4 regions of the Alkalihalobacterium sp. APHAB7 genome follow, and region 4 is predicted to be linked to each of the others. Evidence: riboswitches for the same ligand, from Rfam matches in the RefSeq annotation. Region 4 holds a riboswitch; each other region holds the start of a gene.
What was found. Region 4 has a riboswitch for cyclic di-GMP ahead of motA (flagellar motor stator protein MotA). Riboswitches for the same ligand answer to the same signal wherever they lie in the genome.
Positions count from the first base shown of each region.

Region 1 (2,191 bases), on a different contig from region 4:
AACTTAAATAGGATTTTGCTACACCAGCGGATTCTGCTAATTCAGATAAAGACAAGCCTTTTTCTAATCGTAATCGTTTGACTGTTTCTCCGATCATCTGTATCGTTTCCTCTCTCAACCTGTATACTTATAGGAATTATAACAGTTTAAGGCTTGTTCTGTAAATAGAACTACGAGATCATGTTTTAACGGTTTGGTTAAGGTATTCTTTTATTTCTTCAATCGTAAACCCTAATTTTTTAGCTTCAACTATTAGAGCTGTCCATTCTTGGTCCAAAACCTCACAGGTCTTTGTATTCATTCCTTTTACCTCCTAGTTCCTGTACACAGTAATATCGGTCTACTGTCAGTATAGCAATAGGTCTATATATAAACGCGACGATCAATAGTTAATAAAATAGTTGTGATTTTGCGACTATAATTAGTTAACCCATTACCATCATATATAAAAATGGGAAAAACTTTTAGTTACTGAAGTCATATTTATAGTAACAGTTCCAATAAATTTCCAATCGACATTTTATTTAGCGAGCGTAACACCTAGTGTAAAGGTGTTTGTACTAAATACTCTTAGAAAAAAATACTTTTTAATCTTTGCTTTGCGACAAAAATTTCCGAATTTCTACATGTTATTAATAGGTAAAAAGAAGGTGTTTTTAGTTTAATAGTCCTAGACTGTTTTAATGGTAGTTATAGTAATAACCTCTAAATGACCAATTGTTTAGATAGCTAAAGTCATTTAAATTAAGACTATATTCACAGGAATCTATATTGATATAAGTTATGACAGATCTACCTTTCTTCTTGATTCCCATTCCATTGCTTTAAAAAGGCTTTAACATCTTCTGGTTTAAGTCCGATCTCTTTGGCATTTTTCATAAGTAAAATCCACTCTACATCCAGTAGTCTTTCCTCGTAGGATAGTTCAGTAGGTTTCAATACGATCTCTCCCTTTTCCTAATATTGCCGTTTTATTGGTTATAATGTTCATTATATAGAACGTACGTAGATAATCAAAAAAGGATTTTAAAGAAAAACAAGGGAAAATAGATGGAATTAGGTGTTTATTGTTCGTTATATCGTATATTTGGGGATTTTCACTTTTTTTGATTAAATTTTAAAAGATAGGTTTAGTTTCTTAAAAAAAGTGATACGAGATGAACAAGTTTCATCACATATCACTTTTCTCATATTATAACGTAGCGTAAAAAGAGGAGGTCTTTTTGTTGATTTTGAACGTCCTTGATGTGTGAATGGTAGGTGCAACTTTTTCAGTTTTTAAGAAAAAAGTTTTTACTTCATCTGTACTTATACCTAAATTTTTCGCTTCCTTCATTAATTCAATCCATTCGTGATCAAGGTTTACCATGCCGCTACTCTTCATTAATTGTTACCTCCTAAAATACATTAAGCATTTCAGGTAGTCCAGCCATCATCATTGATAAATCAACCTTAGATCTGTGACTTTGCGTCCCTACTTTTCAATAGGTTTGCCCTTTGACTGATTACTTTATTTTTTATTCATTAACATACTTTTTTACAATTTATATGACTTATGGCTTGTTATTAGTAGTATATAGGATGAAAAAATTTTGTGGTGTTGAAGAGTGTCGATGACAGAAAATTCTAATTTTACAATATAGAAACATTAAATAGGTAAAATTAACCTCGTAAATAACATAATTATAGTGTAAATGTTATATTTGTAGTTATTTGGTCCTTGTTTTGTGGTTGAGAGTCTATAAATCTTTAGAATTAGCTAAAATGGAGTAGGAATAAATTGTAAAATGAGCATAGAAATTCAAAGAAAGTGTCGAGATTTTACTAACGAAAGTTTTGGTTTTTTAATAAAAGTTTCCTAGTTTTAATCTTATAGAAGAAAATTGTGGACTATTTAATATTATTCTGAAGGAATGGATATCCAGATTAAATTGAGCGAAAATCCGGTTATTATGGTGGGTAACATTTAAAAAAATTTACATATTTCTGGTGTACAGACACAAGCAAGCCCAAACGTACATAGATATAAGATATCAAACCTTTGGGGGTGAGGAAGTGTCATTATTTGCAGCCATCACCTATTTCTTTAAAGAAGTCATTGTTTTTGTATCGTATGTAAAAAACAATGCCTTCCCGCAACCGCTTTCGAAAGCAGAGGAGCAAAAGTACTTACAGCTCATGGAGCAAGGAG
Region 1 covers NZ_JBLWFS010000002.1:161,452-163,642, reverse strand. Annotated here, with positions in the region: gene ACNSTQ_RS03180 (helix-turn-helix domain-containing protein) at 1-97, opposite strand, end outside; gene ACNSTQ_RS03175 (anti-repressor SinI family protein) at 179-301, opposite strand; gene ACNSTQ_RS03170 (anti-repressor SinI family protein) at 793-939, opposite strand; gene ACNSTQ_RS03165 (anti-repressor SinI family protein) at 1,193-1,384, opposite strand; cyclic di-GMP riboswitch class I at 1,417-1,505, opposite strand; gene sigK (RNA polymerase sporulation sigma factor SigK) at 2,056-2,191, shown strand, end outside.
Region 1: linked by a shared signal. The riboswitch ahead of ACNSTQ_RS03165 (anti-repressor SinI family protein) and the one ahead of motA (flagellar motor stator protein MotA) in region 4 are both predicted to bind cyclic di-GMP.

Region 2 (2,191 bases), on a different contig from region 4:
TCTTCTATACAACAGGTTGCATCAAGTATGGAAGCTGTAGATAAAAGGACTTCACAGGTGACTAATTTAGTTGCGTTAGGATATGAATCTATCCACTCATCGATTGAAAAAGCTGAAGTAACTAAAGTTAAAGTGAATGAAACTATAAAAAGTGTTACTACTCTACAAGAAAAATCCGAGTTAATTACCAATATCATTGAGATCATTAATAGTATTTCTGAACAAACTAATTTATTGGCGTTAAATGCTGCCATTGAAGCTGCAAGGGCCGGTGAAGCGGGTAAAGGATTTGTTGTGGTTGCTGAGGAAGTTAGAAAGCTTGCCAATCAGTCGAAAGAATCAACCGTAAAAATACAGGATTTAATAAATGAAATTCAAAGTGGTATTAAAGTAATCGTCGAAGCAACAAACCAGAGTGGAAATGAAGTGGAGATGATGGTTGAGCAGGTTAAGAGTACAGAGGGAACGATTAATGATATTAATGCATCCACATTAGATATAAATGGACAAACAGAAGAAATTAATAAATTTATTAAAGATTTAACTACAAGCAGCAACTTAGTGCAACAATCGGTTACAAATACAGGAGCATTTATCGAGGAATCTAGGGCTAGTACCGAAGAGGTGGCCGCATCAGCTGAACAACTCACTTCCACGATGAAGCAATTAACTAATATGAGTACAAAGTTACAACAGTTGTCTAGCGGTTTAAATCAAGTAGTAGATAATTTTAACGTTGCTAAAAGCTAACTTCAAAAAAGAAAAAAATTAAAATATTGATATAGGCAAACTACACCGAAAGAGTAGGACGCAAAGCTATGGGTCTAAGGTTTTTACTATGATCGCCAGGCTGCCAAAAGGAAATGCATTCCATTAATAGAACTGTGATTTTGGCTATTCATTTTATTTGAATAGTCTTTTTTATTGGGAATTGGTGAATAAAATAATATACAATCGTGGGGGTTATCATGGAAGTTACTGTATCTCAATTTGACGAACTAATGAAGGAAAACGATTTTTACCACTTTATTCAGCCGATTTACAATATCCAATCTTGGAAAAAGTATGGTTATGAAGTTTTACTACGTTCTAATTTAGGAGCGCCGAATCTTTTGTTTGATTACGCCAAACAAAATAACCGACTGTATGAATTAGATACCGGGTCGATTGAAAAAGTCTTTACGTCTGATGACATTGTAAATTCTGTAAAATCTGAACTGTTGTTTATAAATATTTTTCCGTCAACATTGCTTAATCCGATGTTTCCAATGTTTATTCTTGATTTAAAAAATCAAACAAAGTTATCTTGCAAACAAGTGGTATTTGAAATTAATGAGTCTGAGGTTGTATCGAATATCATTACTTTAAAAGAACGAATTGAAATGTTGAAAGAATATGGCTTTTTAATCGCGATAGATGATTTAGGAAATGGATGGTCATCACTAAGTCAAATTATTGAATTAAGGCCCCATTTTGCAAAGCTAGATAGATATTTTTCATTAAAATTATCTAGTTCTCTTGATAAACAAGCGATGATACAAGCTTTAGTCACATATTGTCAGTTAAATAACATTCAGTTGATTTTAGAAGGCCTGGAATACGAAATTGACTTAGCATCGGCAAAAGTATTAGGAGTACCAATGGGTCAAGGTTATTTATTAGGAAGACCTGAAAGTGCTTAATTAATATTTGTAAACGATTAATGATTAAGATAAGGAAGGTAAATTGTAATGCCAAGAGGGAGAAAGAGACAATTTGAACACTTAGAGAATGAGTGGCTTCGACTTTATAATGAAGAGGGAATGAATTTTTCACAAATAGCCCAAAAACATGGTGTGCAAGTTGAGACTGTTTCTAAATATATAAAAGATAAAATCACTGTAACTAACAACTTTGCTTATAATGAATATCTGAATGATTGGATTAAAAATTATCAATCTGGAAAGAGGATATGTGATATTGCTAAGTCGTATAAAGTAAGCAAAACAGTTGTGAGGAGGTATATTTACAATGGCATAATCCCTGTTATTAATGACCTCAAATGGAATTGGGTTTCATTGTATAAAAAAGGTCATTCATTACGGGGAATTGGCCAAATATATAATATACATCCTAAAATTGTTCGAAATACAATCGAAAGTGAGGTTGCCATTCCTTGTATTAATCAAAGAAAAACCTATGACCATTTAAT
Region 2 covers NZ_JBLWFS010000005.1:199,286-201,476, reverse strand. Annotated here, with positions in the region: gene ACNSTQ_RS07890 (methyl-accepting chemotaxis protein) at 1-750, shown strand, start outside; cyclic di-GMP riboswitch class I at 775-858, shown strand; gene ACNSTQ_RS07885 (EAL domain-containing protein) at 969-1,682, shown strand; gene ACNSTQ_RS07880 (hypothetical protein) at 1,731-2,191, shown strand, end outside.
Region 2: linked by a shared signal. The riboswitch ahead of ACNSTQ_RS07885 (EAL domain-containing protein) and the one ahead of motA (flagellar motor stator protein MotA) in region 4 are both predicted to bind cyclic di-GMP.

Region 3 (2,191 bases), on a different contig from region 4:
GAAGTGCTCTGTCAAATCGCAAGACTGATGGAAGAGACGATAGGGGAAAATGGGATTGTCGCTCGCTATGGCGGAGAAGAGTTTGTCATTCTTTTAACAAACACAAATTCAACTGTCGCATACATGAAAGCGGAGGATTTACGTACGCGAATTGCACAACACCAGTTCCTCATTCATAACGATCTCAATGAAGGAGAAGTGACACCGATCCAGGTCACGGCAAGTATCGGTGTGGCAACGAGCGATGATGAAGAGTCCAATCCCGTTTCACTGGTCCGCCAAGCCGACCGGGCAATGTATACGGGAGCGAAGCAGAAAGGCAGGAACCGTGTAGCGGTGTATGGGGATGGACATGGAGTACAAGAAGCAGCAGCAACGTTGGAAGATACATTGACGAGATAACGACATTTATTTTCTAATAAATATTACTATTGTCATTTTTGTGACTAAAGTCACGAGTTCGATATAAATTCCAAATAAAATTTTATCAAAAAGTATTTTAATTTAGGAGAATCTTGCTATAATCAGAGCTATAAGGGTGAAGCAAACAGACTAGTAAATTAAAGGGAATTTAACAACTCTAATGACCAGAGGAGTAGAACTTGTTATAATAGGTTTGAAACAGAAGGAATTAGGGTATTTATTACTAGAATTGTTCAATATATTGAAAATAAAGGCGCGATGAAATACGACTTGTATGTGGGCACCTAAGTCGTACGGAGCTAGTGGTGCAACCGGCTTTTACATATGACAATCTTCGGAGGTGGTCTAGTAAAGGTTATTTTTTTACTCTTAAACTGTCACTTTATGACAAATTAAGGTAAAAAAGTTAGCAAACAGCGTCAAAAACATCATTATTAGGTCAACTCTAGCAACAAGAACGTAGTCACGGTTTTGAGAGCAGACAAGCTCAAAAAATAAATTAATTATGAGAAAAAAGGGAGAGATTTATTAAATGAAGGCACTAATTCAAAAACGTCTTAAAAACCAAAAAGGTTTAACACTAATCGAGTTACTAGTTGTAATTGTTATTTTGGGGATTATTGCGGCGATAGCGATTCCACAGTTAACAGGCAATAGGGATGCTGCAGCTCAAGCTACAAATACGCAAAATCTTAAATTATTGCAAGATGGAGTTCAAAGATATTATGTAGAGGTTGGAGATTATCCAACATCAGCAAATTTAAAAGAAAAATTAGGTCTTGATCCACTTCCAACTCCAGTAAAATTTGCTGGATGTGATGATAGTGATTTCAAATACACATTAGAAGGTGAAGGTGCAAATGCAAAGATAAAAGAAGTTGATATTGAAACTTCTAAATGTATCAAAAATGATTAGTACAATAGTGAATTATATAAACTTTAAGAGTGTAATGAGTTAGGATTTTTTAACATCAAACAGCTGTCGCTAATACATGAGGCGGCAGCTGTTTTAAAAAAAATTTTACTAAATGGAAGGAAGGAAAATGATGTTGTTGGTTGAACTTTATGTAATTTTAATTAGTTTAATACTAGGTAGTTTCTTCAACGTCGTAGCCATTCGTCTATTAAAAAAAGAATCAATCGTCTTCCCTCCTTCTAATTGTCCATATTGCAAGCACAAACTTTCAGTATTAGATCTGGTCCCTGTATTCAGCTACGTATTTTTAAAAGGAAAATGCCGTTACTGTAAAACTAAAATTTCTCCATTATACCCTTTTGGAGAGTTATTAACAGCAACATCAATTTTTATTGTTTATAAATTTGTCGGTCTACAACTAGAACTTATTCCAGCACTTCTTTTAACTGTTTTGCTTGTTATATCCGTCATAACCGATATTCGCAAACAACTTATTTTAGATGTGGTTACGTTACCAATGCTTGGATTATTGATTATAAGTCGGCTTTTTATTGGGACGGAACCGTTTTGGTACTATTTACTTGGTGGGGTTGTTGGTTTTGCATTGTTACTACTGATTGCTATCGTCAGTCGAGGTGGTATGGGTGGTGGTGATGTAAAGCTTTATGCGGCGATCGGTGTTGCATTAGGGCCGTGGATGACGGTTATGAGTCTCGTGTTAGCATCATTTGTTGGTACCTTTATCGGTGTTTTATTAATGGTCACTGGTGTTATTAAACGAAAACAACCTATAGCGTTTGGGCCTTTTATTTTTGTGGGGACCATCGTTGCATATTTATTTGGTTATGATAT
Region 3 covers NZ_JBLWFS010000012.1:56,101-58,291, forward strand. Annotated here, with positions in the region: gene ACNSTQ_RS13225 (sensor domain-containing diguanylate cyclase) at 1-402, shown strand, start outside; cyclic di-GMP riboswitch class II at 666-746, shown strand; gene ACNSTQ_RS13230 (type II secretion system protein) at 956-1,339, shown strand; gene ACNSTQ_RS13235 (prepilin peptidase) at 1,467-2,191, shown strand, end outside.
Region 3: linked by a shared signal. The riboswitch ahead of ACNSTQ_RS13230 (type II secretion system protein) and the one ahead of motA (flagellar motor stator protein MotA) in region 4 are both predicted to bind cyclic di-GMP.

Region 4 (2,191 bases):
ATTAGCCACGATTCATCGATATGTTCCTCGTGATGTTTCTTTTTTCGTCGTCTACCCATTGACACTTTCTCCTCGGTTTACAGCCTCTCCAAGTTTAGCGCGGTCGGAATATGGAACATAGACTCTTAGCTTTTCTTCAATCGCTCTCGGTGCAACTCCTGACTGGATGGACAACACCCCTTCGATCATCATGCTTTTAATCATTATTTCTTGTTTTGATTTTCTTTTTAACTTATTGGCAAATGGATGCCACAGTACATATCCTGTGAAAATACCAAACAAAGTTGCAACGAATGCTGCAGCAATCGCATAACCTAAGGCGTCCATATCATTTAAATTACCTAGTGCGGCAATAAGCCCGAGAACCGCCCCTAAAACTCCTAACGTCGGAGCGTATGTACCTGCTTGTGTGAAAATAGCTGCACCAGCTAAATGTCTCTCTTCCATCGCTGTTAGTTCTTCTTCCATCGTATCCCGAATATAATCAGCTTCCATTCCGTCGACAGCCATTTTCATTCCTTGCTTTAAAAAAGGATCTTCAATCGTTTCCACTTGGCTCTCTAGGGCTAATAGGCCTTCTTTTCTAGCTAATGAACTGAGGTCTACAAACGTTTTAATAAGATCATTCACGTTTGGATTTTTTTGATCTTGAAATAATACTTTAAATAATTTAGGGATCCGTTTCACTTCGTTCCCAGGAAACCCAATTAAAATCGTAGCAGCTGTGCCGAAAAAGATAATAAATAATGCTGCAGGGTTAAGTAAAACAAGTAAACTCGTTCCTTTAAAAATTAAACCTAATAGAATAGCGGCAACGCCTAAAATAATTCCTATAATTGATGTCTTGTCCATGATCTCACCCATTCTAAATTATAGTTTTCAAAAAGAAAAATAACGATAAACCTCCTTTTATCCCCTTCTGTCTTACATGGGCTAAAGGTCGAATAATAAAAGCCTACCAATTAGATTGATAGGCTCTTATAAAAAGTACAAAACCATTTAAACTTGGTTTAAAACTTTTATCCCAACCCTATCGGTAGTCCGGCGACCATGACATAAGTGCTTTAGGCCCGTGACTTTGCGTCCTTATTTTTCAACAAGTTTGCCATTTTCGAAGGTTATTCTGTTGTTTTAGATAATATCGGTTAATAAATAGGAAATCTTAAGTAGTAAAATGAAACTAATTCAAGCGACTGAAAAATTAAAGTATAAAAGGACAAGGCTCCTCACTTCCTTGTCCTTCACTATTCGTTTAACTTTCAAACCATTAAACTATAAATGATGCTTCACAGGAACTTCTTGCCCGCTGTCATTCACCATTTTAAGGTGGTACGTCAGAAACTCATCCCAAAGGCGAAGGAATAAATCAACGAGCTTCGGATCAAATTGCTTACCGCGTCCCTCTTCTATGATGCTCTTCACCTTTTCAGGTGGAAAAGCGTCTTTGTACACACGTTTTGATAGGAGCGCATCAAATACATCAACAATTGCTACAACTCGACCTTCAAACGGGATCTCCATTTCTTTCATTCCATTAGGATAACCGTGTCCATTCCACCACTCATGGTGGGTATGAGCGATCGATGCCGCTAGTTTGATAATAGGAATATCGAGATTAGATAAGATTTGATGACCGATGTCAGCGTGAGTTTTCATAAATTCCCACTCTTTAGAGTCCAGCTTTCCTTCTTTATTTAAGATAGAATCAGGAATACCTACTTTACCAATATCGTGAAACTTTGCAGCAATCGCAATTTGCTCGACGAATGCTTCATCCTTTCCGGCTAACCGTGCTAACATGCCGGACAAGATTCCAATTCGATTAATATGATTTCCTGTATCATCATCTCGAAATTCAGCTAATTGCAATAATTTATCCAGTGTATCGAACATCATTTTCGCTTCTTTTGTTGTATCTTGCATTAATAAGATCGATCGAGATAAATGAAAAACTTCCGTTACAGGTAATTGCCTTATTTTAAAATAATTAGCTTCTTCCTTGTCTTCTATGGATACTAAGATCGGTTCGGTTGTGTTTTTTAAGACGGGGCATTGTGGACAGGGAATGACTCTTCCATGAATTCCTTCATAGCACCTTCTGCCCACTAGCTTATCCGGACCGATATATCGTTTAGTTTTTACAAGTTCGACGAGCTTTTCGTCCACCCAAGTGATTCTCCCAAAATCCGTA
Region 4 covers NZ_JBLWFS010000013.1:65,259-67,449, forward strand. Annotated here, with positions in the region: gene motB (flagellar motor protein MotB) at 1-59, opposite strand, end outside; gene motA (flagellar motor stator protein MotA) at 52-852, opposite strand; cyclic di-GMP riboswitch class I at 1,033-1,117, opposite strand; gene ACNSTQ_RS13870 (HD-GYP domain-containing protein) at 1,273-2,166, opposite strand.